Regions from separate parts of the Streptomyces sp. NPDC037421 genome, predicted to be linked through region 1. Evidence: riboswitches for the same ligand, from Rfam matches in the RefSeq annotation. Region 1 holds a riboswitch; the other holds the start of a gene.
What was found. A riboswitch is a leader RNA that binds a small molecule or an ion and turns the genes downstream of it on or off. The one in region 1 is predicted to bind glycine.

Region 1 (15,242 bases):
TGTCCGGCAGACCCTTGCGGATCGGGTCCGTCTTCGGGTCCCAGTTCTCGTTGCGGACGAAGGTCGCGCCCTTGCCGGCGGTGAAGCTCTCGACCTTGTAGGGGCCCGTGGAGATCGGCTTGTTGGTGTAGGTGGCGCCCGTGTCCTTGCCCGCCGGGACCGGCGAGGAGGACGGCATGGCCAGCAGGTAGCTGAAGTCCGAGTTCGCGCTCGCCAGGTTGAAGACGATCGTCTTGTCGTCCGGCGTCTCGACGGTCTTCAGACCCATCTTGTTCGGGTCGGTGTCCTTGTACGGGCCGGGGTACTTCTGGCCCTGGTCCAGGAGGTCGATCAGGTAGGTCGGGCCGCCGGACAGCACGTCCTGCGCGAAGACGCGCTCGACGCCGTACTTGATGTCCTTCGAGGTGATCGGCGTACCGTCCTCGAACTTCACCCCGTCCTTGAGCTTCAGGGTGTAGGTCTTGCCGTCGTTGCTGATGACCGGCAGGGCCTCGGCGAGGTCGGGGACGACCTTGGTGCCGTCCTTGCCCGGCTTGGCGTCGTAGGCCAGCAGGCTGCGGACGTAGAGCCGCTGCATGTTCCAGACGAAGCCGTAGTAGGCGCGCGCCGGGTCGAGGTAGTCGACGTCCTGCGGGGACCAGAGCTTGAGCTCGCCGCCCTTGGCGTCCGAGGGGTTGATCACGGCGGTGGCGGCACCGCTGTAGCCCTTGCCGCTGTCGCCGTCGGCCTTGTCGTCCTTCTTGTTCTCGGTGCCACCGCACGCGGCGGTCATCGAGAGCGCGGCGATCACGGCGGTGATCGCGAGAGCCTGCTTTCTGCGGATCACGGTTGTCCAACCTCCATAGGTGGTGAATCGAAGAAGCGGTTCAGCTGCCCTTGGGGTCGAGTGCATCACGCAGCCCGTCCCCGAAGAGGTTGAACGCCAGGACGGTGATGAAGATCGTCATACCGGGAACCACCATGTACATGGGGTCGTCCTGGTAGATGGGGACGGCGTCGGAGAGCATCTTTCCCCAGGAAGCGGTGGGCGGCTTGACGCCGGCGCCCAGGAAGCTGAGGGCCGCTTCGGTCAGGATGTTGGTCGGGATGATCAGCGTGGCGTAGACGAGGATCGGCGCGACCAGGTTCGGCAGCAGCTCCTTGAGGAGGATGTAGCCGCGGCCGGCTCCGAGGCTGCGCGCGGCCTCGACGTACTCGCGCTCCCGCAGGGAGATCGTCTGGCCCCGGACGATGCGGCCGATGTACGGCCAGCCGAAGAAGCCGATGACGAGGATGAGCACGCCCATCCGGACGCCGGAACCCTCGAACCCCCACACGGAGTTGGGGACCACGGAGACCAGGGCGATGGTGAACAGCAGCTGGGGGAAGGCCAGCAGCAGGTCCATCAGGCGACTGATGATCCCGTCCACCCAGCCGCCGAGGAAGCCGGCGAGGGCGCCCAGGAGGCTGCCGAGGACGACCGAGACGAAGGCCGCCAGGAAGGCGACGACCAGCGAGATGCGGGCGCCGTAGACGATCCGGCTGAACACGTCGCGTCCGTTGGTCGGTTCGACGCCCAGCAGGAAGTCGGAGCTGATGCCGCCGAAGGAGCCGAGCGGCGTGCCCAGGTCCGGATCGATCATGTCCTCGTGGAACTCGTTGGGGTCGTGGCCCAGCAGGTTCACGATCAGCGGCGCGAAGACCGCCACCAGGATCAGGAGGATCACGATCACGCCGCCGGTCAGCGCGACCTTGTCGCGCTTGAGCCGCATCCAGGCGATGCGGCCGGGCGAGCGGCCTTCGATGGCCTTGGCAGGGACGTCGGCTACGGACACGGGTGCGGGTGATTCCGCGTCCGTGTCGTGCAGTGGTGCCGTCATCGTGGTGGGGACCCCTCTCGGCCGACGGGTGGGTCGGCCCATGCCCGCCGCTGTGGCGGCGTTGGTGCGGAGTGGCGTTCCAGTGCTCGGGGCACGTGAACGCGTACGAGGTGCGAGGTGCTGGCAGTGCTGGCAATGCGGCCGTGCTGTGGGTGGAGCAGGGTGCGGTGCGTGCGGTGCGGTGCAGCTGAAGTGCGGGAAGTGCGGAAGTGCCGCGTCGGGACGAGCGGCGAAGTCCACGTGCCGAACCGCGTCCTGGAGGACTGACCGGCTCTTGGGTGGGGAGTCTTCATCGGGCGCTCGACCAGCCGCCAGACCCGCAGATGAATGGATGCGCAACCGTGATCTGAGGCCGGGGTTCCCGTTATCCGGACTCCGCTCACGGCTCAGCGGAGCAAGACCGTCCGTTCGGTACGCAAACGGACATCACGGCCAACTCCGTGGAGGAGTGCGCCAATTGGACGCCCACCTGCGGCTATATCCGGACAAGGCGAAGGCCGCCGGGAACCGTGGTTCCCGGCGGCCTGGTGTCCGTCGGACGGGGCTGTCTCAGGGTGCGGGCGCACCCCGGAAATCCCTGTAGGAAGCTCGGGAAAGCGTCCCCGGAACCTCTGGAGGGGGTCAGTAGGCGGCGGCCTGCCCCTCGCGGTCGTAGAAGGGCCGGGTCTGCGCGCGCAGCCACATCGCCACCGGATCGTGCTCGTCCGCGAGCGCGACCGTGCACACCGGAACCCCCTCGGGCACGGCGCCGACCGACTGGCGCATCATCTCCCGTACGGATTCCAGCGCGGGCGCCGAGGCGTCGTACAGGTCGAGCCCCACCGCGAGGTACGCCGACCCGAGCGAGGGCTGCACCCAGGCGCGGCGCAGCGACCGCACGGCCGGCGTGCGGTGGGCGTGCTGGGTCAGCAGCCCGTAGAACTGCGGGAGCTCCAGGGCCGGCTCGGACAGCCGCAGCGGCCCCGCCGGCATCCGGTCCAGGCCGGTGGCGACCCGGCGCAGGTCGGCCCAGGGGATGCCGAGGCCGCCGCCCTGGGCGTGCGGGTTGACCCAGAGCCCCCAGCGGTCGGGGTAGAGGGCGCGGGCGATGTCCCGGCCCGTGACCACCTCGTAGCCGCGGTTCCAGCCGCTCGCGGCCAGCTCCTGCGGGGAGGTCACGCAGGGGGCGTAGCCCAGCCCCTCGACCTCCATGCCGCCGTACTGGGCGTCCGGTGAGCCCGGCTGCCCCTGCCACAGGAGCATCCACAGCCGGCCCTCGGCGAGGGCGTGCAGGAATGACTCATAGCTCTCATAGCGCCCGGGAGTCACCTGGCGCAGCATGTGCTCGACCTGCCCGGCCGCGGCCGTGCCTGACGCACTCACCCGGTACCCCTCTTCGTCTTCGTCCGCCCGTCGTCCACACGTCCCGACCAGCTTAAGCGGCGCTACGGGAGGTAGAAGGGGCGTACGCGCTCACGAATCCACTCCGTGACCGGGTCCTCGGCGGCGTCCAGCAGGATCAACTGCACCGGCCAGGGCGCCGGTACGCGGGCCAGGGCGCGGCCGAGCGCCTCCAGCGGGGCGTTCCGGGACTCGGGATCCCATCCCGTCAGGCGGACACCGATGTAGAGCTGGGGGTCGCCGCCCTCGACGCTGGCGAGGCAGCGGTGCGCGGCCGCGACCGCTGCGGTGGCCCGGAACTCCTCGGCGGCGGCGGCGAGGAAGTCGACCGGGTCGTCCTGCCAGTCGGGCTCGAAGAGCCGGACGCGGCCGCCGGTGGCCGGGCCGTCGAGTTCGGTGCGGCCGGTGCGGCACAGCTCCGCGACGGCGGCCGGGGGCAGCGGGACCCCGACGGCGCCCTCGGGGTTCAGGGCGATGCCGAGCTGCGGGGGCAGGCCGCGGGCGAACTCGACGGCGGGGGCGACCGCGCAGGCCATGGCGGGGCCGGCGGCGAAGCGGAACTGGGCCTCCGAGCTGTAGACGGGGACGTACGCCGCGCCGTCGATCAGCATCGTGGGGAGGTCGAGGGAGGCGCTGTCGGGCCCGCCGCCCTGGGGGAGCGGCACCCAGACCTGGCTGCGGCCGAGCGCCTCCATGATCCGCGGGCCGGCGTCCGCCCGGCCGAGCGCCGCCCCGAGCACCTGCTCCAACTCGTTCGCCGGCCAGCCGTTGCCTTGCGCCTGCATCTGCCCGTGCCTCCGTGTGGTTCCGCCCTGTGTGACCCCGAGGCTATCGGGGCCGGGGCACGCCGGGAGCGCCGGTCCGGCCACTGCCGGGTTGCCGCTGCGCGGGGCGGGGAGGGGACCGCTCCGCGCGGCGGCGGCCGTCAGCCCCCGAAGGCGATCCGGGTCAGCGCGGCGGCGGAGGGGCGGTCCAGGAGGGTGACCGAGGCGCACCCGCGCGGGGGCCGGCCGGCTTCCGCTCCGCGCAGGAGGCGGGACACCGCCCCCCGGTGGCGGGCGAAGGCGTACGCCGAGACCCGCCGGCCCCGGACCGCCTGCCCGGACAGGGCCTCCTCGGGGCTGGTGTCCAGCAGCAGCAGGTGCAGCGCCCGCCCCCGCCGCCGGGCGACGGCGGCCAGCAGGCCCCGCACCCACGGCTGGGTGCCGCAGTCGTGGACCACCACAGAGGCGCCGGAGCGCAGCTCGCGCCACAGCGCCCCGTAGTGCGCGGCGCGGACCAGCGGCCGGTACACCGCGTACGGCAGGCCGGACGGCATCCGGCGCTCCCAGCGCTCGCGGGTGTCCTGCGAGTCGATGCCGACGTCGGCGGCCCGCTTGATGAGGGTGCTCTTGCCGCCGCCGGGCAGCCCGGACACCACCACGATGTCCCCGGCGGCATAGCTCAGCCGGTGCGGCCGCGCGGACTGTCCGCGCAGGTCACGGACCGGGCCGCCGCCCGCCGCGGGCCGGGCGGCGCCCCGTTGCGCCGCGACCGCCCCGACGGCGCCTGTAGTCGTAGCCACTCCGAGTCTCCGCACAGTGATCGTCTCCCCCGAATCGGGCCGCGAGGGCCCCATGCCCACTGAATGTAAAGAGACGGTAATCCGACGGCCCCGGTTGCGGTCGGGCGTTCCACAGCGCGGACGGCCGGCCCCGTCCCGGACCGCACGTTCTTCCGGGCCCCACTGCCCTCTCCCGCCCGTCCCGTGCAATGATGTGCGCCATCTGGACACCAAACTGCATACCGGCCGCTTGAATCCGCGCGGGAGAGTCCCGGCAGGCCGCGAGGCCGTGCCCGGGCGCCGAAGGAGCAAGTACCTCCCTTGAATCTCTCAGGCCCCGTACCGCGTGGATGAGGCAGATCTGAAAAGCGAGCCCCGCCGCGTCCGTCCCCGGACGGCCCGGCGCGTGCTCCACCCAAGGTGCAAGTCGGCGTTCCCCCTCCGGGAACTCTCGGCGAACCTCTCAGGTTCCGATGACAGATGGGGAGGAACCTCCTCGTCATGTCATGCCCTGGGACCCGGGAGCCACACCCATGAGCACTGCCCCCCGTCTGACCGCGCTCGACGCGCTGCACCGCTCGCTCGGTGCGACCATGACCGACTTCGCGGGCTGGGACATGCCGCTGCGCTACGCCAGTGAGCGCGACGAGCACAACGCCGTGCGCACCAACGCCGGCCTGTTCGACCTGTCCCACATGGGCGAGATCACCCTGACCGGCCCGGAGGCCGTGAAGGCGCTGGACTACGCGCTCGTCGGGAACATCTCCACCGTCGGCGTCGGCCGCGCCCGCTACACGCACATCTGCCGCGAGGACGGCGGGATCCTCGACGACCTGATCGTCTACCGCCTCGGCGAGACCGAGTACATGGTCGTCGCCAACGCCTCCAACGCCCAGGTCGTGCTGGACGCGCTCACCGAGCGCGCCGCCGGCTTCGACACCGAGGTCCGCGACGACCGTGACGCGTACGCGCTGATCGCCGTCCAGGGCCCGGAGTCCCCCGGCATCCTGAAGTCGCTCACGGACGCCGACCTGGACGGCCTGAAGTACTACGCGGGCCTGCCGGGCACCGTCGCGGGCGTGCCCGCGCTGATCGCCCGTACCGGCTACACGGGCGAGGACGGCTTCGAGCTGTTCGTCTCCCCCGAGCACGCCGTGGAGCTGTGGCAGGCGCTGACCGAGGCCGGCAAGGACGCCGGTCTGGTGCCGGCCGGCCTGTCCTGCCGCGACACGCTGCGCCTGGAGGCGGGCATGCCGCTGTACGGGCACGAGCTGACCACCGCGCTCACCCCCTTCGACGCCGGGCTGGGCCGGGTCGTGAAGTTCGAGAAGGAGGGCGACTTCGTCGGCCGCGCCGCCCTGGAGGCAGCCGCCGAGGTCGCCGCCACCAAGCCGCCGCGCAAGCTGGTCGGCCTGGTCGCCGAGGGCCGCCGCGTCCCGCGCGCCGGCTTCCCGGTGGTCGCGGGCGGCGAGGTCATCGGCGAGGTGACCTCCGGCGCCCCGTCCCCGACGCTGGGCAAGCCGATCGCGATGGCGTACGTCGACGCGGCGCACGCCGCGCCCGGCACCTCCGGCGTCGGCGTCGACATTCGCGGTACGCATGAGCCGTACGAGGTCGTGGCCCTGCCCTTCTACAAGCGGCAGAAGTAACCCTCGTACCGGGCTCCACCGTCTCAGCACGCAAGACCACAGTTCGTATCCACCTCCCCGCATCCAGGAGAATCAGGTCATGAGCAACCCCCAGCAGCTGCGTTACACCAAGGAGCACGAGTGGCTGTCGGCCGTCGAGGACGGCGTCGCGACGGTCGGCATCACGGAGTTCGCGGCCAACGCGCTCGGTGACGTCGTCTACGCCCAGCTCCCCGCGGTCGGCGACACCGTCACCGAGGGCGAGACCTGTGGCGAGCTGGAGTCGACCAAGTCGGTCAGCGACCTGTACTCCCCCGTCTCCGGCGAGATCACCGAGTTCAACCAGGACGTCGTGGACGACCCCTCGCTGGTGAACTCCGCCCCGTTCGAGGGTGGCTGGCTGTTCAAGGTGCGCCTGTCGGAGGAGCCGAAGGACGCGCTCTCCGCCGACGAGTACGCCGCGCTCACCCACTCCGACAACTGACACCCCAGGGGCCCCTGAATGTCCGTTCTGAACACCCCCCTCCACGAGCTCGACCCTGACGTCGCCGCCGCCGTCGACGCCGAGCTCGCGCGCCAGCAGTCGACCCTGGAAATGATCGCGTCGGAGAACTTCGCTCCGGTCGCCGTCATGGAGGCCCAGGGCTCGGTCCTGACCAACAAGTACGCCGAGGGCTACCCGGGCCGCCGCTACTACGGCGGCTGCGAGCACGTCGACGTGGTCGAGCAGATCGCCATCGACCGCATCAAGGCGCTGTTCGGCGCCGAGGCCGCGAACGTCCAGCCGCACTCGGGTGCGCAGGCCAACGCCGCCGCGATGTTCGCGCTGCTGAAGCCGGGCGACACGATCATGGGCCTGAACCTGGCCCACGGCGGTCACCTGACCCACGGCATGAAGATCAACTTCTCCGGCAAGCTCTACAACGTGGTCCCGTACCACGTCGACGAGACCGGCGAGGTCGACATGGCCGAGGTCGAGCGCCTCGCCAAGGAGTCCAAGCCGCAGCTGATCGTCGCCGGCTGGTCCGCCTACCCGCGCCAGCTGGACTTCGCCGCGTTCCGCCGGATCGCGGACGAGGTCGGCGCGTACCTGATGGTCGACATGGCGCACTTCGCCGGCCTGGTCGCCGCGGGTCTGCACCCGAACCCGGTGCCGCACGCCCACGTCGTCACCACCACCACGCACAAGACCCTCGGCGGTCCGCGCGGCGGTGTCATCCTGTCGACGCAGGAGCTGGCCAAGAAGATCAACTCCGCGGTCTTCCCCGGTCAGCAGGGCGGTCCGCTGGAGCACGTGATCGCCGCCAAGGCGGTCTCCTTCCTGGTCGCGGCCTCGCCCGAGTTCAAGGAGCGCCAGGAGCGCACCCTGGAGGGCGCGAAGATCCTCGCCGCCCGTCTGGTCCAGGACGACGTCAAGGCCGTGGGCGTGGACGTCCTCACCGGCGGCACCGACGTGCACCTGGTCCTGGTCGACCTGCGCAACTCCGAGCTGGACGGCCAGCAGGCCGAGGACCGCCTCCACGAGGTCGGCATCACGGTCAACCGCAACGCCATCCCGAACGACCCGCGGCCCCCGATGGTCACCTCGGGTCTGCGGATCGGTACGCCGGCCCTCGCGACCCGCGGCTTCGACGCCGAGGCCTTCACCGAGGTCGCCGAGATCATCGCGCAGGCGCTGAAGCCGAGCTACGACGCCGCCGACCTCAAGGCGCGCGTCTCGGCCCTGGCCGCGAAGTTCCCGCTGTACCCGTCGCTCTAGGCACGGCTCTGGGGGCCCGGCCTTGTTCTCCACAAGGCCGGGCCCTTTTCATGACCGGAGCCCGGACGCCCGCCCCGGACGCCCGCCCCGGGCGCCGGACCGGTCCCGCACCCGGGCGGCCCGGCCACGCAGGGCGACTCCCCCGTCACGCCCTCCGGCCGTCCCGGCACCGGAACGCGATCCGGCTCACGCCCTGCGGCCCCGTCCGGGAGGCGAACCGTTCATCTCCACGCGTTACGCTCGTCTGCCGGACAAAATCCGCAGATCCCCCGTCTCGATCACCACACCCCTGCCCCCTCCCCACCCCACGAGCAGACAAGGGAGTCCGCCAGTGGCCATCTCCGTCTTCGACCTCTTCTCCATCGGCATCGGCCCGTCCTCCTCCCACACGGTCGGCCCCATGCGCGCGGCGCGCATGTTCGTGACGCGGCTGAAGAAGGACGGCGTCCTCGCCCAGACCGCCTCCGTGCGGGCGGAGCTCTTCGGCTCCCTCGGCGCGACCGGCCACGGGCACGGCACGCCCAAGGCGGTCCTGCTCGGCCTGGAAGGCCACTCCCCCCGCACCGTGGACGTCGAGACCGCCGACGACGAGGTGGAGCGCATCCGCAAGAGCGGCAAGCTGCGTCTGCTGGGCACGGAAATAGGCGGTGCCCACGAGATCGACTTCGACGAGCCCAGCCAGCTGATCCTGCACCGCCGCCGCTCGCTGCCCTACCACGCGAACGGCATGACGCTCTTCGCGTACGACGCCTCCGGCGCCCCGCTGCTGGAGAAGACCTACTACTCGGTGGGCGGCGGCTTCGTCGTGGACGAGGACGCGGTCGGCGAGGACCGGATCAAGCTCGACGACACCGTGCTGAAGTACCCCTTCCGCTCGGGTGACGAGATGCTGCGCCTGGCCAACGAGACCGGCCTGTCGATCTCCTCCCTGATGCTGGAGAACGAGAAGGCCTGGCGCACCGAGGAGGAGATCCGCGAGGGCCTCCTGGAGATCTGGCGCGTCATGCAGTCCTGCGTCTCGCGCGGCATGTCCCGCGAGGGCATCCTCCCGGGCGGCCTGCGCGTCAAGCGCCGCGCCGCGTCCACGGCGCGCCAGCTGCGCACCGAGGGCGACCCGATGATGCACCGCAGCGAGTGGACGACGATCTACGCGATGGCCGTCAACGAGGAGAACGCGGCGGGCGGGCGCGTGGTGACCGCCCCCACGAACGGCGCGGCGGGCGTCCTTCCGGCGGTCCTGCACTACTACGTGAACTTCGTGCCCGGCGCGGACGAGGAAGGCGTGGTCCGCTTCCTGCTGGCCGCGGGCGCGATCGGCATGCTCTTCAAGGAGAACGCCTCGATCTCCGGCGCCGAGGTCGGCTGCCAGGGCGAGGTGGGCTCCGCCTGCTCGATGGCCGCGGGCGCCCTCGCCGAGGTGCTGGGCGGCACCCCCGAGCAGGTGGAGAACGCCGCCGAGATCGGCATGGAGCACAACCTCGGCCTGACCTGCGACCCTGTCGGCGGCCTCGTCCAGATCCCCTGCATCGAGCGCAACGGCATGGCCGCCGTCAAGGCCGTCACCGCCGCGAAGATGGCGATGCGCGGGGACGGCAGCCACAAGGTCTCCCTCGACAAGGTCATCAAGACCATGAAGGAGACCGGCGCCGACATGAAGATCAAGTACAAGGAGACGGCGCGCGGCGGCCTCGCGGTCAACGTCATCGAGTGCTGATCCGCGAAATCAGGAAATGACCTCCGATTCGGGGTTTGGACCGAGTTGATCACGCTTGCGAGGGAAGTGGCCGGTCCGGGCTGGTTTCTCGATGATCACGTGCGCCAGTCTGGTCACGCGACGTCGCGTCACCCCCGGGCGGTAGGCCAACCGCCCTACCCCCTTGCTGTTTTGCGTACTGGAGGCTTCACCATGGCAGGCATCCGCAGCATCCGCGTGATGGCGGCGCTCGCATCGCTCCCCCTCGCCGCCGCGCTCTTCACCGGCACGGCCCAGGCGGACAACGGGGCCGGCGCCGCCGGCACCGCCTCGAACGCCTCCCTCGCCGGGATCCTCGGCAGCGGAGTGGGCGGCAGCAACCTCGGCAACTCCTCCACCGCGCAGCAGGTCGCGTCGGGCTTCGGGGCGTCGAACCAGAACAACGGCGCCCAGGCCAACGGCTCCGGCTTCACCGCGGTCGGCCAGTCCAACAACCACGACTCGCTGATCTACAACCCGCTGCCGTAGCGGCCGGCCGCGCGGCCCCGCCGCAGCGTGCCACCGGGCCCGCCCTCCCCCCGGAGGGCGGGCCCTTCGCGTACCCGTGGCCGAAAAGAGGCCCTGCGGCCCGGCGGCTCGGGACCTTCGGCCCCGGAGCGCGCCCCCGGGCCGGGGATAGCGTGCCGGGAGGGGTGCGGGAAGACCCCGCGCGCGACGAGAGGCAGCCGCCGATGGCCACCACCACCGAACAGAGACTCCTGCCGCTGCGGCTGGAAGCCGCCCCCCTGTCCGTCCCCCTGACCGGCCGGTTCGTCTACCGCACGGACCGCCCGTACGAGGTGGCCGTCGACTTCCGGGGCGCCGGGACGCACCTCGCCCGCTGGGTGTTCTCGCGGGATCTGCTGCTCGACGGGCAGAACAGCGCCACCGGCGAGGGTGACATACAGGTGTGGCCCCGCTGGAGCGGCTCGGAGCCGCGCGTCCTGCTCGGCTTCAGCAACGGCGGGCAGGGCTGCGTGTTCTCCGCCCGCGCCAAGGACGTGCGCGAGCTGTGCCGCCGGATGACGGAGCTGGTGCCGCGCGGGCAGGAGCGGCGCCACTACGACCTGGACGCGCAGCTGAGCGCGCTGCTGGCGCACTGAGGCGGCGCGCGTGGAACCGCGCGCGCCGCGGCGGTGTCCTATGAGATGACAGGCAGTCCCCGTCTCACGGAACCGGGGAGACATCATGCGTCACCCGCACCGCCGCCGGATCGTGGCCCTCGCCACGGGTGCCCTGCTCACCGCCGGGCTCGCGCTCTCCGCGTCGCCGGCTTCCGCCGCCACCACGACCACCCGCACCCAGACGCCGCTCGTCGTCAATGCCCGCTGGGGCGGGCACTGCACGTACGACCGGCTCGTGATCGACCTCCAGGGCTACGTGCCCCCGGTCACCGTCACCCCCGTGTCCGAGCTCGTCTACGACGGGTCGGGCCAGCCCGTGCCGCTGGCCGGGAAGTACTTCCTGGAGATCCGCCTGCACCCCGCGGCCGGGCACGACGACGCGGGGCAGAACGTCTACCAGGGGCCCAGGCTCCAGAAGATCTACCTCAGCAAGCTCAAGGGCATGGCCATGACCGGCGACTACGAGGGGTACGTGACCTTCGGCGCCGCTTTCGACACCCCGCCGTCCTACAGCACCTCCGTCCTGCACTCGCCCGAGCGGTTCGTGCTGGACATCGCGCACCCGAACACCTGCTGACCGGAAGGACGCCGGCCGGCGCGGAGCGGGCACACCCCCGTGGCGGGGTGGCCGTCCGCTCCGGGCCGACGGACGTCAGCCCACCGGGGGCCGGCGGTCCGACCGCAGCCGCTCGGCCCCGGCCGAGCCGGGATCCTGGAGCGTTTCGTCGGCGCCGATGACTTCCGGCACCGCGACCAGGAGTTCGTGGAGGAAGTCGTGGAAGCCCTCCGGCGTCGGCGCCGTGTGGTTCAGCGGGTAGACCCCGAACTGCAGGTAGTGCAGGGTCTTGCGGGTCATCTGGGCCGGCGAGCAGACCGAGACCAGGGTGCCGAAGCCCCCGTCCCTGAAGTACGAGGCGGCGACGAAGCACTCGTCCGCCGAGCCGTAGACTCCGGCGTCGCCCTTGTACCGCTCGTTGAGATCATCGCCGTGGACGGCCGAGGGCGGTACCCCGAGCGTCTCCAGGAAGTCCCCGCCGGCCCGGCTGAGGCTCTTCCCGTCCTCCACCCCGAGGTGGCGGTGGCGACTGCCCGGCACGTAGATCTCCACCGGGCGGCCGGCCCTCCGGTACCCCTGGAAGAGCTCGTGCCCGCGCCGCAGCCGGGCCTCGAACTCCTCGCCGGGGGTGGCACCGCCGGCCAGCGGGTGCTGAGCCGCCACCTCGATCAGCACACCGGGCAGGTGGCTCCTTTCCCGCATGAAGGCCCGGGCCACGCCATACCGGTCGCGCCACCGCTCCATCGCGGCGGAGGAGGCCGCCGTGTCGCGCAAGTCCATCGCAGATCGCCTCACGAAATCCTCTTCACTTCGCCGCGCTCCCCGACGATGGCCCAGGTCCGGTCGAAGTGCTTCCAGCAGGCGTCGATCAGACCGAACTCCCGAGTCCCGCGGAGTTCCAGGGACGGGGTCTCCGGCGCCCTCGCCGGCGGCAGGGTCAGCGTGATCCATCCCCAGGTCCGGTCGCACAGAATCATCGTGGACCGCAAGTGCGTGGTGAAGAACCCGATCTCGACCGATCCGGCGCTCGTGCTCCGTTCCCGGGCCTCACGGACGACCGCCCTCAGACGCGCCTCCACCTCGCGCACCTCGGCCGCGATCGGCGAGCGCTGGTCCCACAACGACTCGGACTCGTCGACGTCGGAGAGGAACTGCCCGTCGGGCGTCGGCACCAGGACCCGGATGCGGGCCCCGGCCGAGACCGCCTTCGTCAGGTAGGGCGTCTGGATCTCGATCAGCCGCTTTCCGCTGGTGGACATGATCCCGATCGACGAGGCCTTCCCCAGGTTGTCGCTCAGGGCGTTCCCGGCCTGCCCGTCCACGCTGATCCGGGCCACGCCGATCTGCGTTCCCGGGGCCACCAGGTTCTGCCACTCGGCGGAGAAGGTGTGCGCGGTCGAATTGCCCTTGACCCAGCCCGGCTGGGGGTTGTGCCGCACCGCCAGCCGCAGTGACCTGGTGACGTCATTGCGCAGGTCGGCCGTGGTGCGCCAGGACCTCCACAGCCGCTCGCCGCGCACCTTCTCGCGGAAGACGGCGAGCCGCTGCGCGTCTTCCGGCGCCGGCTCCCAGCTGTCCGTGTGCAGCTCGGCGGGATCGGCGTGGACGAACACCAGGATGGGCTTGCCCAGCGAGCGGGCGTAGTCGTACTCCCGTTCCGTGAAGCCGACGGTGCCCCCGTTGACGTCCCCGTACCGCGCTCCGAGGATGAGGACGAGGTAGTCGCAGTCGTTGATCACCCGCTCGACGACCTCCCAGGCGCCCTCCGATCGTGCGTCGAAGAGCTCCATGCCGGAGGGTATGTAGCCCTCCTTCACGAGCTCGTCGATCACAGCCTCGCGGTGCTGTTTGAGATCGAGGCTGGTCGAGCTCACGAACACCTGGTAGCGGCGCTCGTCCGGGGCGTCACCCACCGGCGGGACCGCATCCGGCCGCGCCGTAGCGTCCGCGCGGGGGCCGGGCTTGTCCGGGCCGTAGTAGTAGTTGTTCGTCACCGAGCTGCGCGGGCCTATGGCGTTGCCGGCGACATCGGCGCCGGCACCGACGCCGCCCCGCACCTCCACGTGCTCGGCCGGCTCCTCGGGTTCGGGCTGTTCCTGCCTCTCACGCCGCCGGAAGCGCGCCGGCATCAGCCGATCACCTCGCCACCCTCGCCCAGCGCGTTTCCGGCGACGTCGCCCCCGGCGGCCACCGCGCCCTCGCCTGTGGCGGACACGGCCCGCCCCGGACCGGACACGCCGTGCGGGGCCCGGGCCGCACCCGTGACCCTGCTGTCGGCGCCGATCGCGTTGCCGGTCACGCTCCCCCCGGCGGCGATCGCACCGCGTCCGCCGGCCCGGACGGTGCCGGGGCCCTCCTGCCCGGTCCGGCGCAGCGCGTACACCGAGGCGATGAGTCCGCCGAGTCCTACGACCGCCCCGACGACGGCGCTCGCACGCTCGGCCGCAGCAGCGTCCCCGAGCGCCGCCCATAGGGTCAACGCGACCGCAACACCAGAACAGAGCAAGGCAGTTGACCAAAACAAAGCCCGCATGCGCGATGTCCCCCATCACTGCGACAACCGGTAGAACGGTAGTACCCGGGCTCCGCTCGCACCACGCTTCGACGCTTCAGCCCGCGTCCGGCTCCGCCGCCCTCCCGGTGGTCAGCGGTGTTCGGGGTTGGGGAAGTCGAAACGGCAGCCGGCGTCCCACAGGGAGCGCTGGTTGCCGTGGGCCGGCATGCCGCCGGCGCGCTTGAGGAGCGCCGCCAGGTGCATCAGGTTCCACGACATGAACGTGGTGTTCCGGTTGGTGAAGTCGTTCTCGGGGCCGCCTGAGCCCGGGTCCAGGTAGGAGGGGCCGGGGCCGGCCTCGCCGATCCAGCCCGCGTCGGCCTGGGGCGGGACGGCGTAGCCGAGGTGCTGGAGGCTGTAGAGGATGTTCATGGCGCAGTGCTTGACGCCGTCCTCGTTCCCCGTGATCAGCGCCCCGCCGACGCGCCCGTAGTACGCGTACTGGCCCTGCTCGTTCAGCAGCGACGAGCAGGCGTAGAGCCGCTCGACGACCTGCTTCATGACGGAGCTGTTGTCCCCGAGCCAGATCGGGCCGCACAGCACCAGGATGTCGGCGTCCATGATCTGGCTGTAGAGGACCGGCCACTGGTCGCTCTCCCAGCCGTGGTCGGTCATGTCCGGCCAGACGCCGGTGGCGATGTCGTGGTCGACGGCGCGGATCAGCGAGGTCCGGGCGCCGGCCGATTCCATGACGGCCCGGCTCCGCGCGATCAGGCCCTCGGTGTTGCTGGTCTCGGGAGAGCGCTTGAGGGTGCAGTTGACGTAGACGGCGGAGAGGTCCGAGTAGTCGAAGGGGTCGGCAGCCACGCCCCCACCCTCCCCGCGGGCCGAGGGGGCCGCCAGCGGGCCGCGTCCGTCCGGGCCGCGGCGGCGCCTGCGGCCCCCGGAGCCGCTAGGCCCTGGCCGGGCGATCTTCGCGGGCCCGCGACGTCCGGCACGGCACCTCGCCGCGTTGTCGGAGCGCGCGAGTACGGCCGAGTACGAGCTGCGCTCCTCCGCCTTGCGATGCACCGCACCAGACCCCGCGGCCTGATCCACGAAGATCGCCCGGACAGGACCTAGAGGGTCTCGATCATGGCGTCCGCGCTGGCGGCGTTCAGCGCGAGC
Region 2 (15,242 bases), on a different contig from region 1:
GCCGTGGTGGAGCCTTATCTGCCGATCGCCGTGGTCGCCGCGCTCGACGCGGTGTTCGGCGGTCTGCGCGCGATGCTGGACGGGATCTTCGTCGACAAGGTCTTCGTGGTGTCGTTCCTGTCGAACGTGGTCGTGGCCGCGCTGATCGTCTTCCTCGGTGACAAGCTGGGCGTCGGCTCGCAGCTGTCGACGGGTGTGGTCGTCGTCCTCGGCATCCGGATCTTCTCCAACGCCGCGGCCATCCGCCGGCACGTCTTCCGGGCGTGAGGCCGATGAGCACGGAGAACACCCCGCCGGGGGAGCCGGACGTCCCCGGGCAGTCGCAGTCGCAGTCGCAGCCCGAACCCGAGCCGTCGCGGCCCCAGGAGCCCCCGCACCAGGCCGGCCGGCCCGGGCCGGCCGGGCCGCAGGAGACCGGGCGCCAGCGCCTGGCCGCCGGGCTGTGGCCGCCCAGGTTCAGCCGGGCCCAACTGATCGTCGCGCTGCTGCTGTTCGTCCTGGGCCTCGGGCTCGCGATCCAGGTCCGGTCCAACAGCGACTCCAGCGCCCCGCTGCGCGGTGCCCGCCAGGAGGACCTCGTACGGATCCTCGACGAGCTGGACGGGCGGACCCAGCGCCTGGAGGACGAGAAGCAGCGGCTGGACGATCAGCGCAAGGAGCTCCAGAGCAGTTCCAACCAGGCGGAAGAGGCCCGCCGTCAGACGGTTGAGAAGGAGCGCCAACTGGGCATCCTGGCCGGTACGGTGGCCGCACAGGGCCCGGGGATCACGCTGCGGATCACCGACACCAAGGGCCAGGTGAGGTCCGACCAGTTGCTGGACACCCTCCAGGAGCTGCGGGCGGCCGGGGCGGAGGCGATCCAGATCAACGGGGTGCGCGTCGTGGCCGGCTCGTACTTCTCCGACGAGGGCGGCGGGGTCGGGATCGACGGTAAGAAGATCACACAGCCCTACGAGTTCAAGGTGATCGGCAAGCCGCAGGATCTGGAGCCCGCGCTGAACATCCCGGGAGGTGTGGTGCAGACCATGGAGAAGGAACAGGCCACGGTCGCCGTCACACGGTCGGCGAAGATCGTTGTGGATGCCTTGCGGGCTGCGAAGCAGCCTGACTACGCTCGGTCGTCATCGCCGTGATGCGTAGCGGAACGTGGACAGGCTCACGCGGGCCGACGCCTGCGGGGGGTCGACGCACGGAAGTCGCCGTGCGTGGTGGAAACTGTCTGGTGGTTACGGACGTTGTCAGAATGTCCGGGTCGGCAGGTGTGTGCATGCAGAGTTCGTCCTGCCCCACGGGCGGGTCTGTTTCGGTCAAGGGGAATCGCCCGTGAAGTTGTTTGAGAAGTTGTTCGGCAAGAAGAAGAACGAGGAAAGCGGTGCGACGCGGCACCGCGCGGGGCAGCCGGAAGGGGAAGGGCAGGGCGACAGGCCGCTCTTCCGCGACGAGGTGGCCGGCCCGGGTGACAATTCGGGCGGGCGCGGCGCGTCGTCCGTTGACCCCGCTGGTTCCGGACGCATAGGTTTCGGTGAACCATCAACCTCTAGTGCGGGTGGAGGGTTTGCCTCTGACCCCTATGCCACCAGTGCCTCCGCGGGGCAGCCGCGGCGCGAGGAGCCGTCCATGTCGGCCGAGCAGACGTGCGGAAGGTGCGGTCACCGCAGCGATGCGGCGAGCCGTTTCTGCTCCAACTGCGGGGCGCCGCTGCGGCCGGGTCTGACGCCGGAGCGCGCTTCGGAGACCACGTCCACCATCTCGATCTCGGGCCTGGAGGCCTACGAGGCCGAGGGGTCGGGCCAGCACGTGTCGTCCTCGCTCTCTCCCGAGGCCCAGGCCGCGGTGGAGGCGCTGCCGCCCGGTTCCGCCCTGCTGATCGTGCGGCGCGGGCCCAACTCGGGCAGCCGGTTCCTGCTGGACGGCGAACTGACGACTGCGGGCCGGCACCCGCAGAGCGACATCTTCCTGGACGACATCACCGTGTCCCGCCTGCATGTCGAATTCCGCCGGAGCCCGGAGGGCGGCTTCACGGTCGCCGACGTGGGCAGCCTCAACGGCACGTACGTGAACCGCGAGCCGATCGAGTCCGTCGCCCTGCACAACGGCGACGAGGTGCAGATCGGCAAGTACCGGCTGGTCTTCTACGCGAGCCTGCGGGGCGTCTGACCCCCTCGGACACCGTCCGGGGGGCACCCCACCCCCGGACACCCTCCGGGGGGACCCCAGGGAAGGTTCCATGCTGCGTACCCCGACGGGCGGTGCCCCGAAGAACGGCACCGCCGGCTCGGCCGGGCAGCTGGTCAGCATCGGTACGGTGCTGACCACGCTGCGGGACGAGTTCCCCGAAGTCACGATCTCGAAGATCCGCTTCCTGGAGGCGGAGGGCCTGGTCGAGCCCCGGCGCACGCCTTCCGGATACCGCAAGTTCAGTACGCAGGACGTGGAGCGGCTCGCGCGCGTCCTGCGCCTTCAGCGTGACCACTACCTCCCGCTGAAGGTCATCCGGGAGCAGCTCGACGCGCTCGACCGCGGTGAGCAGATCCGCATCCCCGCGCCCGCCGCGCACGGGGAGTCCGTGGAGGGCGCCCAGTCCTCCGGCGGGTACGCGGAGGCGGACGGTGAGCCGCCGCCGGCGGCCCGGGTGGGCCGGGCCGAGCTGATCGCGGCCGCCGAGGTGGACGAGGCGCAGCTCGTCGAGTGGGAGTCGTACGGGCTCATCTCCGAGGTGCCGGGCGGCGGGTTCGACGCCGGCACGGTCATCGTGGCCCGGCTGATCGCGGATCTCGGCCGGTTCGGCCTCGAACCCCGCCACCTGCGGGGAATGAAGGCGGCGGCGGACCGGGAGGCCGGTCTGGTGGAGCAGCTCGTCGCCCCGCTGCGCAGGCACCGCAATCCGCAGACCAGGGCGCACGCCGAAGCGACGACGAGAGAGCTCGCGGGGCTCTCCGTAAGGCTCCACGAGGCCTTGGTGCAGACCGCTCTCGGGCTCCGTCCGCACTGACCGGATGGGTCCCGGTGGGGCCCCGACTACCCAAACCTGCCGGGCAGGTCCTAGGGTTGCTGTGTGAACGAGCTCGACGTTGTGGGTGTCCGGGTGGAAATGCCCTCCAACCAACCGATCGTGCTCCTGCGTGAAGTGGGAGGCGATCGGTACCTCCCCATCTGGATCGGTCCTGGGGAGGCGACCGCCATTGCCTTCGCGCAGCAGGGCATGGCCCCTGCCCGGCCGCTGACGCACGACCTTTTCAAGGACGTGCTGGAGGCGGTCGGCGAGGAGCTCACCGAGGTCCGGATCACGGATCTGCGGGAGGGCGTCTTCTACGCGGAGCTGGTCTTCGCCAGCGGGGTCGAGGTGAGCGCGCGGCCGTCGGACGCCATAGCGCTGGCCCTGCGCACGGGAACGCCGATCTACGGCAGTGACGGCGTGCTGGACGACGCCGGAATCGCCATTCCCGATGAGCAGGAGGACGAGGTGGAGAAGTTCCGCGAGTTCCTCGACCAGATCTCTCCCGAGGACTTCGGGACGGGGCCCCAGTAGCCGCGCCGACGGCCGTGCCGTCCACCGGGAACTGTCACCCCATTCGAGTAGCCTTTCCCCGCAACGGGGTACGGGAAACCACTCTCAGGGTGATTATCACTCGGCGTGCCGAGTGTGGCGATCGTTGACGCACCCCTGGTCACTGCCTACCTTCAAGGTGGCAGGTCAAGGACGGAGGGTCGGCGTGAGGATCACGGGCGACGGTACGACCGGGGGCACCCCCGCGCGGAGCGACGGTGGGCCGTACCCGGTGCACGGCGGCGCAGCGGGTTCCGCGCACCGTCAGCCGGCGGCCGCGCCGGTCGGACCGGTGAGCGAAGGCCCGGCGTCCGAGCAGGTCGGCTACCGCGGACCGACGGCGTGTGCCGCCGCGGGGATCACGTACCGGCAGCTCGACTACTGGGCGCGGACCGGACTCGTGGAGCCGAGCGTGCGGCCCGCGTACGGGTCGGGAACCCAGCGGCTGTACAGCTTCCGCGACGTGGTCGTCCTGAAGATCGTCAAGCGTTTCCTGGACACCGGGGTGGCGCTGCAGAACATCCGCACCGCCGTGCAGCACCTGCGGGACCGGGGTTTCTCCGACCTGGAGCGCATGACGCTGATGAGCGACGGCGCGACGGTGTACGAGTGCACCTCGCCGGACCAGGTCGTGAGCCTGCTCCAGGGCGGGCAGGGCGTCTTCGGCATCGCGGTGGGCGTGGTCTGGCGCGACGTGGAGAACGCGCTGTCGCAGCTGCACGGGGAGCGCGTGGACACCGGTGAGACCCTGGTGGGCCACAACCCGGCAGACGAGCTGGCGGCCCGCCGGAACCGGGCCGTCTGACCCCCCCCGCCGCGCCCCGCGGTGGGTCGAGGGCCGGTGATCACCGCGTTGTCAGTGGCGTAGGGCAGCATCGGTGCTGTGAGAGCCGCGCCGACCATCCTGCACCTGGACATGGACGCCTTCTACGCCTCCGTGGAGCAGGCGTCGAAGCCCAGCCTGCGCGGGAAGGCCGTGATCGTCGGAGGGCTCGGGCCGCGCGGGGTCGTGGCCACGGCCTCGTACGAGGCCCGGCGGTTCGGGGTGCACTCGGCGATGCCGACCGCGCAGGCCCGCCGCCTCTGCCCGAACGGCGCCTACCTGATCCCGCGCTTCACCCTCTACCGCGAGGTCAGCGAGCTGGTCATGGCCCTGCTGCGGGAGCTGTCGCCGCTGGTGGAGCCGCTCAGCCTGGACGAGGCCTTCGTGGACCTGGAGGCGGGCGGAGCGGCCTTCGACTCGGCGGGCGCCCGCGCCACGGGGGAGCGGCTGCGGGCCGACATCACGGCCCTCACGGGACTCAGCGGCTCGGTGGGGCTGGCGGGGTCCAAGATGCTGGCCAAGATCGCCTCGGAGGAGGCCAAGCCGGACGGGCTGCTGCTGATCGAACCGGGGACCGAGCGCGAGCTCCTCGCGCCCATGCCCGTGCGCACCCTGCCCGGCGTGGGGCCGGCCACCGGGGAGCACCTGCGCCGGGCCGGGATCACCACCGTGGGGGAGCTGGCCGAGGCGGGCGAGGACGAGCTGGTGCGGATGGTGGGGCGGGCGCACGGCGTGGGGCTCCACCGGATGGCGCTGGGGCTGGACGACCGGCCGGTGGTCGCCGAGCGGGACGCGAAGTCCGTCTCGGTGGAGGACACCTTCGACGTGGACCTGCACGACCGGGTGCGGATCCGGAACGAGGTGCAGCGGCTCGCCGACCGCTGCGTGGGGCGGCTGCGCGCCTCGGGGCACTCGGGGCGGACCATCGTCTTGAAGGTGCGCCGGTACGACTTCTCGACGCTGACCCGCTCCGAGACGCTGCGCGGGCCCACCGACGACCCGGCGGTGGTGCGGGAGGCGGCCGCGCGGCTGCTGGAGGGCGTGGACACCACCGGCGGGGTGCGGCTGCTGGGGGTGGGGGTGACGGGGCTCGCGGACTACACGCAGGAGGACCTGTTCGCCCACGCGCTGGCCACCGCCGAGGAGGCCGGGGCCGAGGCGCAGGGCGGCGAGGAGGGCGCCGCCGGGGCCGCCCCGGAAGGCGGGCCCCCGGAGGGGCCCGCGGCGGTCCTGGAGGGCGCCGGGGCCGCTCCCGCGCGGCACTGGGCGGCGGGCAGCGACGTACACCACGCGGTGTACGGGCCGGGGTGGGTGCAGGGCAGCGGGGTCGGGCGGGTGACCGTACGGTTCGAGCGGCCCGGATCGCCCCCGGGCCGGGTGCGTACCTTCCTGCTGGACGACCCGGAGCTCGAGGCCTCCGACCCGCTGCCCCTGGTGGGGAAGGGGGACAGCCCTTAGGGGGTGTCCGGCGGGTGGGGGCGCTGGAAGTCGGAGGGGAGGGCCACGTCGAGGCCGTAGTGGTGGTAGAGCTGGAGCTCCTGCTCGGGGGAGAGGTGGCGGCCGACCCCGAAATCGGGGGCGTCCTTGATCAGGGAGCGTTCGAAGGGCACGCGCAGGGCGTCGTCCACGACTTCGCTCGGTTCCAGGGGGACGAAGGCGTCACGGCCGAAGAGGCCCGTCCGGACGGCGGCCCACTCCGGGACGCCGGTGGCGTCGTCGAGGTAGACCTCGTCCACGGTGCCGATCTTGGTGCCGTTGCGGTCGAACGCCTTGCGGCCGATCAGGCTGCGGGGATCGATGTCGGTCTGCACGGTCCCTCCGTACGGTCGCAGTGATGCACAGCTCATGCGTAATGACTACAGAAGTGCATATTTGAAGAGGGGGCCACTCGAGGGAGGGTCGAGATCCTCGCTGGTAGGCTGGGTGACGGCTGTTGACCCTGTGCGGGAGAGTCCTCCGAGTGAGTTCGACGGAGGCGCCGAAGGAGCAAATCCTCCCCGGAATCTCTCAGGCATACGTACCGCACGTGACGAGGCCACTCTGGAAAGCAGGGGCAGGCGCCGGGCCCGCAGTGCCGGTACCTCCCCTCACCGACGGTGAAAGCCGGAGCTCTCGGGCGAACCCCGCGACTCCGGTGAAGCTCTCAGGTTGAGATGACAGAGGGGGAGGCCGTCCGGGTGCCCGCGCCGTGGTGCCCCTCGCAGGTCATACGACCAGGAGGCCTCCGTCATGACCGCCAACCGCATTCCGCTCTCCCAGCTCGAGCGCGGCATCCCCTTCGAGCAGCGTCACATCGGCCCGGACGCCGAAGCGCAGGCCAAGATGCTCGCCCAGGTGGGCTACGGCTCCCTGGACGAGCTGACCGCCGCCGCGGTACCGGATGTGATCAAGACCGCCGAGGCGCTGAACCTGCCCGAGGCGCGCACCGAAGCCGAGGTGCTGGCCGAGCTCCGCTCGCTCGCCGACCGCAACCAGGTGCTCTCCTCGATGATCGGTCTCGGCTACTACGGGACCTTCACCCCGCCGGTGATCCTGCGCAACGTCATGGAGAACCCGGCCTGGTACACGGCGTACACCCCGTACCAGCCGGAGATCTCGCAGGGCCGCCTGGAGGCGCTGTTGAACTTCCAGACCCTCGTGGCCGACCTGACCGGCCTGCCCACCTCCGGCGCCTCCCTGCTGGACGAGGGCACCGCGGCGGCCGAGGCCATGTCGCTGGCCCGCCGCGTGGGCAAGGTCAAGGGCGGGGTCTTCCTCGTCGACGCCGACGCGCTGCCGCAGACCATCGCCGTGATCGAGACCCGCGCCGAGCCCACGGGCGTCGAGGTCGTCGTCGCGGACCTGTCCGAGGGCATCCCCGCCGAGATCGCCGAGCGCGGTGTCTTCGGCGTGCTGCTCCAGTACCCGGGCGCCTCCGGCGCGGTCCGCGAGATCAAGCCGGTCATCGACCAGGCTCACGAGCTCGGTGCGATCGTCACCGTCTCCGCCGACCTGCTCGCCCTGACCCTGCTGACCTCCCCGGGCGAGCTGGGCGCGGACATCGCCGTCGGCACCACCCAGCGCTTCGGCGTCCCGATGGGCTTCGGCGGCCCGCACGCCGGTTACATGGCCGTCCAGGCCAAGCACGCCCGCTCGCTGCCCGGCCGCCTCGTCGGCGTCTCCGTGGACGCGGACGGCAACAAGGCGTACCGCCTGGCCCTGCAGACCCGCGAGCAGCACATCCGCCGCGAGAAGGCCACCAGCAACATCTGCACCGCGCAGGTGCTGCTCGCCGTCATGGCCGGCATGTACGCCGTCTACCACGGCCCCGACGGCCTGAAGACGATCGCCCGCCGCACCCACCGCTACGCCGCCCTCCTCGCCGCGGGCCTGACGGCCGGCGGGGTCGAGCTGGTGCACGGCTCCTTCTTCGACACCGTCACCGCCCGGGTGCCCGGCAAGGCCGCCGAGGTCGTCGCCGCCGCCCGCGAGGGCGGGGTCAACGTGTACCAGGCCGACGCCGACCACGTCTCGGTCTCCTGCGACGAGACCACCACGCGCGCGGACCTCGAAGCGGTCTGGGCCGCCTTCGGCGTCACCGCCGACGTCGAGGCCCTGGACGCGGTCACGGCCGACTCGCTGCCCGAGGGCCTGCTGCGCTCGGACGCGTACCTGACCCACCCGGTCTTCCACCAGCACCGCTCCGAGACCGCGATGCTGCGCTACCTGCGCAAGCTCTCGGACAAGGACTACGCGCTGGACCGCGGCATGATCCCGCTGGGCTCCTGCACCATGAAGCTCAACGCGACCACCGAGATGGAGCCGGTCACCTGGCCCGAATTCGGCCAGCTGCACCCGTTCGCCCCGGTCGAGCAGGCCGAGGGGTACCTCACGCTCATCAACGAGCTGGAGGAACGTCTCTGCGAGGTCACCGGCTACGACAAGGTCTCCATCCAGCCGAACGCCGGCTCCCAGGGTGAGCTCGCCGGTCTGCTGGCCGTCCGCGCCTACCACCGGGCGAACGGCGACGAGCAGCGCACCATCTGTCTCATCCCGTCCTCCGCGCACGGCACCAACGCCGCGAGCGCCGTGATGGCCGGCATGAAGGTCGTCGTCGTCAAGACCGCCGACGACGGCGAGGTGGACGCGGACGACCTGCGCGCCAAGATCGAGCAGTACCGCGACGAGCTCTCCGTCCTCATGATCACCTACCCGTCGACGCACGGTGTCTTCGAGGAGCACGTCGCCGACATCTGCGCCCAGGTGCACGAGGCCGGCGGCCAGGTGTACGTGGACGGCGCCAACCTGAACGCCCTGGTGGGTCTGGCCAAGCCGGGCCACTTCGGCGGCGACGTCTCGCACCTGAACCTGCACAAGACCTTCTGCATCCCGCACGGCGGCGGCGGCCCGGGCGTCGGCCCGGTCGGTGTCCGGGCGCACCTGGCCCCGTACCTGCCGAACCACCCGCTCCAGCCGACCGCCGGCCCCGAGACGGGCGTCGGCCCGATCTCCGCCGCGCCGTGGGGCTCGGCGGGCATCCTGCCGATCTCCTGGTCGTACGTCCGCCTGATGGGTGGCGAGGGCCTCAAGCGGGCCACCCAGGTGGCGGTGCTCGGCGCCAACTACATCGCCAAGCGCCTGGAGCCCCACTACCCGGTCCTCTACACCGGTCCGGGCAACCTGGTCGCGCACGAGTGCATCATCGACCTGCGCCCGCTGTCGAAGGCCACGGGCGTGAGCGTCGACGACATCGCCAAGCGCCTGATCGACTACGGCTTCCACGCGCCGACCATGTCCTTCCCGGTGGCCGGCACGCTGATGATCGAGCCGACCGAGTCCGAGGACCTCATCGAGATCGACCGCTTCTGCGACGCGATGATCGCCATCCGCGCCGAGATCGAGCGGGTCGTCGGCGGCGAGTGGCCGGTGGACGACAACCCGCTCGCCAACGCCCCGCACACCGCCGCGGCGCTGGGCGGCGAGTGGAACCACCCGTACAGCCGCGACGAGGCCGTCTTCCCGGGCGGGGTCTCCGCCGCCGAGAAGTACTGGCCGCCGGTGCGCCGGATCGACGGCGCCTTCGGTGACCGGAACCTGGTCTGCTCCTGCCCGCCGCTGGACGAGTACGACAACTGAGGCGTGGCAGCCGGGCCCGTCGTTGACGGGCCGGTCACACGGTGAAGGGGCCGGTCCCGGAGCGTTGAGCTCCGGGACCGGCCCCTCCCTTCTTCGTCCGTGCGTCGTTGCCGTCCGGTGCCGGTTACGCCGCCGCGAGCGGGCGGTGCGGGGCGATGATCTGTCCGTCCGGCAGCAGCTCACCGGTGTCCTCGAAGAGCAGGACGCCGTTGCACAGCAGGCTCCAGCCCTGTTCCGGGTGGTTGGCCACCGGGCGCGCGGCCTCCCGGTCGGCGGATTCTGATGACGGGCAGGCGGGCTGGTGCTGGCACATGGATGGGTTCTTTCGCTGCGGTGTGGTCTGTTCGCTACGGCTCGATGCGTGATTCATGGCCGTCCCCCTGTGTCGTCCCCGCACCTGCGGGGAGGATGTCCTCAGTGTTCCCCCAGGACGGCTGCTTCGCAGGTATTTCCCGGCAGCTGTCCTCTTGGAATGAGGACGCATCACCCGTGCGGGCGGTTCAGGCCAACTCCCCTGTCATTTCGGGTGGTTCGCATTGACCCGAGCGGACTAGGCCGAATGGGTCACTCGGGTCAAGCCGCCGGGGCCGCGAGGCTGGGCGGGACCGGTGGGGCGGCCGGGGTCAGCCGGTGGGTCAGGACGGGCAGCAGCTCCGAGACGGGATGCGGCCGGAAGGGCGCGATCCCGGGCGGGGCCGGAGCCAGTGGCACCAGCAGGTCGGCGGCGGCGGGGAGGCCGGCGGCGGCGTCGGCGCCGACCGCCCCGTGCAGCCACAGGGTCAGCATGTACAGCTCAGGTACGGACAGCAGCCTCGGCTGGTAGCCCTTGCCGAGCGACTCCGCCTGGCGGAGGGCGCGTTCGGTCGCGGCGACGTAGGGGCCCTCGAAGAAATGGGAGAAGGCCCAGCCGTCCGGGGTCAGCCGGGTGTCGGCCGCCGCGACGAAGCGGTCGCCGCTGCGGATCAGGAACCGCCAGCCGGTGAGCCGGGTGCGGGGCGGGCGGCCGCCGGCGGTGTGGCCGGACACGCTCAGGCGGTCGAGCACGTGGACCGGAAGCGGGAGTTCGGCGGTCAGCGGGCCCTGGAACGAGCGCAGGGCGGGGGTGTGTGCCTCGTGGGCGGCGGTGGGAGAACCGAGTGCCGCGAGGACGCTGCGCAGGGCGGGCGCGGGAGCCGGGGGAACATGCAGCGGCATGGTGGGTCGCCTCTCACTTGGGAGACCTGTGGTGCGGGGGAAGGTGCGGACGGCGCTGTCGCATTCTGGGGTCAGAGGTGGGCTTTGGGGCAATGGCCGCGCGCCAACTCTCTGCCTCGTTTGCGGAGTTTATACGACATGTGTTCACGCAGTGTTTCGGCTAGCCGTCCCGCCTATTGTCGGCAAGGCGCCTTCCGGTCCCGCTGTCATGGTATTCATGCCGGTTGCACGCGGACATGCCGCGCTGACCTCGGAGGTTACCCCAAGGGCGCTCGGCTGGAAACCTTCGGTAATCGGGAACCGGCAAAGGCCAGAGGGAAATTGCGTCCCGCGGGTTGCCAGGTGAATGTGCCGGAGCGCCCATCGGGCCATACCGGCGCGCGCTCCCCGCCAAGCCCCCCCGGCCCGCGTTATGGATCACGGTGCCTGGGCATCATCGACCGTGACGTGCGCCCGGGTGCTCCGGGCCTGGCCCACTCGAGGAGGGACGCTTCGATGGGGGAGAAGGTCGTGGCAGGCGGATTCGACCTGTCCGATCGGCATCGGTATCGGAGGAAGCTCCACGAGTGCCTGGAGGGGCTGGAGCGGCTTCTGGCGGAGAAGAGGTTCGATCGTCCCAAGAACATGATGGGGCTGGAGATCGAGCTGAATCTCGCGGGTGCCGACGGTTTGCCGCGCATGGTGAATGCGCAGGTGCTGGAGCGGATTGCGAGCCCCGATTTCCAGACCGAACTCGGAATGTTCAACCTGGAGGTGAACGTACTCCCGCACCGGCTCGACGGGAGGGTATTCGACCAGCTCTCCGAAGAACTGAGCGCGGGACTCAACTACGCCCACCGGCAGGCCGCGGAGATCGACGCGGGCGTCGTGATGATCGGGATATTGCCCACCATCTCCCGTGCGGACCTGGCCCTGGCAAACCTTTCGGCGGTGGACCGCTACTCCCTGCTCAACGAGCAGATCCTGATGATGCGGGGGGAGGACTTCCGGCTCGACATCGACGGGGTGGAGCGGCTGACCTGGAGCACCGGCTCGATCGTGCCTGAAGCCGCCTGCACCTCCGTGCAGCTGCACCTCCAGGTCACCCCGGCCCGGTTCTCCGACGTGTGGAACGCGGCGCAGGCGGTGACCGCCGTACAGATAGCGGTGGGTGCCAACTCGCCGTTCCTGTTCGGGCGCGAGCTGTGGCGCGAGTCGCGTCCGCCGCTGTTCACGCAGGCCACCGACACCAGGCCGCCCGAACTCCAGGCGCAGGGGGTGCGGCCGCGGACGTGGTTCGGGGAGCGGTGGGTGGACTCGGTGTACGAGCTCTTCGCCGAGAACGTCCGCTTCTTCCCCTCCCTGCTGCCGATATGCGGCGAGGAGGAGCCGCTGCGGGTGCTCGCCGAGGGCGGGGTGCCGAGCCTTCAGGAGCTGGTGCTGCACAACGGCACGGTCTACCGGTGGAACCGGCCCGTCTACGGGGTCGCCGACGGGGTGCCGCACCTGAGGGTGGAGAACCGGGTCCTGCCCGCCGGGCCCACCGTGGCCGACGTCGTCGCCAACGCCGCCTTCTACTACGGACTCGTACGGACCCTCGCGGACGAGCCGCGCCCCGTGTGGACCCGGATGTCCTTCGCCGAGGCGGAGGCCAACTTCGACGCGGCCTGCCGGTACGGGATCGACGCGCGGATCCGCTGGCCGCGCAAGGGCAGGGCCGGGGGGCTGGTGAGCGTGCCCGCGGTGCGGCTGGTGCTGGACGAGCTGCTGCCGATGGCCGCGGCCGGGCTGGACGCCTGGGGCATCGAACCCGCCGACCGGGACCACTACCTGGGGATCATCGAGGAGCGGTGCCGGCGCCGGGTGAACGGGGCCACCTGGCAGGTGGACACGTACCACCGGGCGCTCGCGGGCGGACTGGAACGTGACGCCGCCCTCGCGGCCACCACCCGGCGCTACAGCGAGCTGATGCACAAGGGCGACCCCGTGCACACCTGGCCCGTGGGCCTGGAGGAACAGGAGGTGGACGCCACGCGGGCGGTCCGCCGCTGAGGGCCGTCCCGCTCCGCCGATCCCTTCCCGCTGATCCGCTCCCGCCGCCGAGGAGGCAGTATGGGGTGGTGGTCGGAACGGGACGGGAGTCAGGCGTGCGGGTCGAGCCGGAGCCGGTGGTCGTGGAACTGCGCGAGGACGGGCGCCGGGTCCTGCGCACCGAGACCCTGCTCGTGCTCGCGCTGTCGCTGGGCGCGAGCGGGGTCTCGGCGCTGATCAGCTTCATCGGCTCGCTCACCAAGCCGGGCGGGCTCAAGGACCAGGCCGCCACCCTCAACGGCTCCTACGCGCCCGGGCGGCCGTGGCTGGACCTGGCCTGGCAGCTGTTCGGGATCGCGACCGCGCTGGTCCCCGTACTGCTCGTCGCGCACCTGCTGACCCGCGAGGGCGCGCCCGGGCTCAGGGCCCTGGGCTTCGACCGCACCCGCCCCGGCCCGGACCTGGCCCGGGGCGCGCTCGTGGCCGCCGGCATCGGCAGCGCCGGGCTGGCCTTCTACCTGGGGGCCCGGGCCACCGGCTTCAACCTGACGGTGGTGCCGGAGGCCCTGCCCGACGTGTGGTGGAAGTTCCCCGTACTGATCCTCTCCGCGGTGCAGAACTCCGTGGTGGAGGAGGTCATCGTGCTGGCCTACCTGCTGCGCCGGCTCGGCCAGCTGGGCTGGTCGCCGACGGCCGCGCTGCTGGCCAGCTCCCTGCTGCGCGGCTCGTACCACCTCTACCAGGGCATCGGCGGGTTCATCGGCAACGTGGTGATGGGCGTCGTCTTCGTCCTCGCCTACCGGCGCTGGGGCCGGGTCGGCCCCCTGGTCGTCGCGCACGCCCTGCTCGACATCGTGGCCTTCGGCGGGTACGCGCTGCTCGCGGGCAAGGTCGGCTGGCTGCCCACCCCGTAGCGCCTACGGGGCGGTGAGCAGTTCGCCGTCGATGACGGTGACGGCGCGGCCCGTCAGGAGCGTACGGTCGCCCGCGAGCCGGACCCGGACCAGGCCCTTGCGCGTCCCGCCCTGGAGGCCGGTCAGCCCGGTACGGCCCAGCCGCGCCGCCCAGAACGGTGCGAGGGCGGTGTGGGCGCTGCCCGTCACCGGGTCCTCGTCGACGCCGACGGCGGGGAAGAAGCCGCGCGAGACGAAGTCGTAGCCGCGGGAGGGGTCCTCGGCCGGCGCGGTGACGATGACTCCGCGCCGCGCGTAGGCGCGCAGGGCCGCGTGGTCGGGCGCGAGTTCGCGCACGGTCCGCTCGTCGGCCAGCTCCACCAGCAGGTCGCCGATGTGGTCGGCGGTGTCGTGGACCGACTTGGCCTCGGCGCCCAGCGCGCGGTCCACCTCCGGGACCGGCTCCAGCGGGGTCAGGGACGAGGTCGGGAAGTCCATCGTGACCGTGCCGTCCTCGGCGACCTCGGCGGTGAGGGTCCCGCAGCGCGCGCCGAATCGGATCGGGCCCCGGGCGAGGCCTGCGGCGGCGATGACGTGGGCGGTCGCGAGGGTCGCGTGGCCGCACATGTCCACCTCGGCGGCCGGGGTGAACCAGCGCAGCGCCCAGTCGGCGTCGCCCCCCGCCGGCAGGGGGTGGGCGAAGGCCGTCTCGGAGAGGTTCACCTCGGCGGCGACCTGCTGGAGCCAGGCGTCCGGGGGGAAGCCGCCGTCGAGGAGGAGGACTCCGGCGGGGTTCCCCTGGAAGGGGCGGTCGGTGAAGGCGTCGACGATTCGGATGCGCATGGGCCGACCGTAGGGGGGTTCCCCGATCGCGGACAAAGGCCAATCCCGGGTGACTGGCCTGGTCACGGCCGCACACGGGCCGACTGTCGGCGACAGGTTCCGATATATCGTTGACGCATCGCGATGGATCAGTGATAGTGAAGGAGTCGAAACGACGACTGGCATGACGGACATGGCAGGGATGACGAAAGGAGCGCAGTGATGCGTTCACGCGGACAGCACGACCACGGACATGAACACGGACGGGGCCACGGCCACTGCGGGCCGGACCGTCGGGAGGAGTTCAGGGGGCTGCGCGCCGCCTTTGGGCCGTTCGGGCCGCCCTTCGGGGGCGGGCCCTTCGGCGGGCGGGGCGGACGCGGCGGACCGCGCGGGCGGGCCAGGCGGGGCGACGTACGCGCCTCGATCCTGGCGCTGCTCGCCGACCGGCCGATGCACGGCTACGAGATGATCCAGGAGATCGGCGAGCGCAGCGGCGGGGCCTGGAAGCCCAGCCCGGGCTCGGTCTACCCGACCCTGCAGCTGCTCGAGGACGAGGGGCTGATCACCAGCGCGAGCGAGGGCGGCAAGAAGCTGTTCACGCTCACCGACGCCGGCCGCACCGAGGCCGAGTCGGGCCCGGACGCCCCCTGGGCGGACGCCGGGCGCGGCTTCGACTTCGAGGCGATGCACGAGGTCCGTGCCGCCGCCGGCGGTCTGATGGAGGCCTTCGGGCAGGTCTTCAAGACCGGCTCGCCCGAACAGCGGGAGAAGGCCGTCGCGGTCATCAACGACGCCCGCAAGAAGCTGTACCTGATCCTGGCCGACGAACACTGAG

Region 2: it holds a riboswitch for glycine, as region 1 does, so the genes downstream of both, gcvP (aminomethyl-transferring glycine dehydrogenase) here and gcvT (glycine cleavage system aminomethyltransferase GcvT) in region 1, are expected to answer to the same signal.

The regions. Positions count from the first base shown of each region.
Region 1 is NZ_JBVJWV010000013.1:4,563-19,804, forward strand. Features, by position in the region: gene ACZ7IF_RS20155 (ABC transporter substrate-binding protein) at 1-772, opposite strand, end outside; gene ACZ7IF_RS20160 (ABC transporter permease) at 867-1,859, opposite strand; gene ACZ7IF_RS20165 (enhanced serine sensitivity protein SseB C-terminal domain-containing protein) at 2,481-3,221, opposite strand; gene ACZ7IF_RS20170 (enhanced serine sensitivity protein SseB) at 3,284-4,024, opposite strand; gene ACZ7IF_RS20175 (AAA family ATPase) at 4,165-4,857, opposite strand; glycine riboswitch at 5,034-5,137, shown strand; gene gcvT (glycine cleavage system aminomethyltransferase GcvT) at 5,316-6,431, shown strand; gene gcvH (glycine cleavage system protein GcvH) at 6,511-6,894, shown strand; gene glyA (serine hydroxymethyltransferase) at 6,913-8,169, shown strand; gene ACZ7IF_RS20195 (L-serine ammonia-lyase) at 8,501-9,883, shown strand; gene ACZ7IF_RS20200 (hypothetical protein) at 10,076-10,390, shown strand; gene ACZ7IF_RS20205 (SsgA family sporulation/cell division regulator) at 10,594-11,004, shown strand; gene ACZ7IF_RS20210 (AMIN-like domain-containing (lipo)protein) at 11,090-11,602, shown strand; gene ACZ7IF_RS20215 (hypothetical protein) at 11,678-12,361, opposite strand; gene ACZ7IF_RS20220 (DUF4062 domain-containing protein) at 12,373-13,710, opposite strand; gene ACZ7IF_RS20225 (hypothetical protein) at 13,710-14,060, opposite strand; gene ACZ7IF_RS20230 (flavodoxin family protein) at 14,226-14,942, opposite strand; gene ACZ7IF_RS20235 (methylglyoxal synthase) at 15,194-15,242, opposite strand, start outside.
Region 2 is NZ_JBVJWV010000060.1:4,454-19,695, forward strand. Features, by position in the region: gene ACZ7IF_RS38110 (small basic family protein) at 1-267, shown strand, start outside; gene ACZ7IF_RS38115 (DUF881 domain-containing protein) at 273-1,133, shown strand; gene ACZ7IF_RS38120 (FHA domain-containing protein) at 1,264-2,157, shown strand; gene ftsR (transcriptional regulator FtsR) at 2,228-2,992, shown strand; gene ACZ7IF_RS38130 (bifunctional nuclease family protein) at 3,056-3,529, shown strand; gene ACZ7IF_RS38135 (MerR family transcriptional regulator) at 3,714-4,352, shown strand; gene ACZ7IF_RS38140 (DNA polymerase IV) at 4,431-5,828, shown strand; gene ACZ7IF_RS38145 (PRC-barrel domain-containing protein) at 5,825-6,181, opposite strand; glycine riboswitch at 6,305-6,403, shown strand; gene gcvP (aminomethyl-transferring glycine dehydrogenase) at 6,600-9,485, shown strand; gene ACZ7IF_RS38155 (DUF5999 family protein) at 9,610-9,798, opposite strand; gene ACZ7IF_RS38160 (hypothetical protein) at 10,059-10,679, opposite strand; gene ACZ7IF_RS38165 (glutamate-cysteine ligase family protein) at 11,175-12,710, shown strand; gene ACZ7IF_RS38170 (CPBP family intramembrane glutamic endopeptidase) at 12,806-13,603, shown strand; gene ACZ7IF_RS38175 (PhzF family phenazine biosynthesis protein) at 13,607-14,425, opposite strand; gene ACZ7IF_RS38180 (PadR family transcriptional regulator) at 14,627-15,241, shown strand.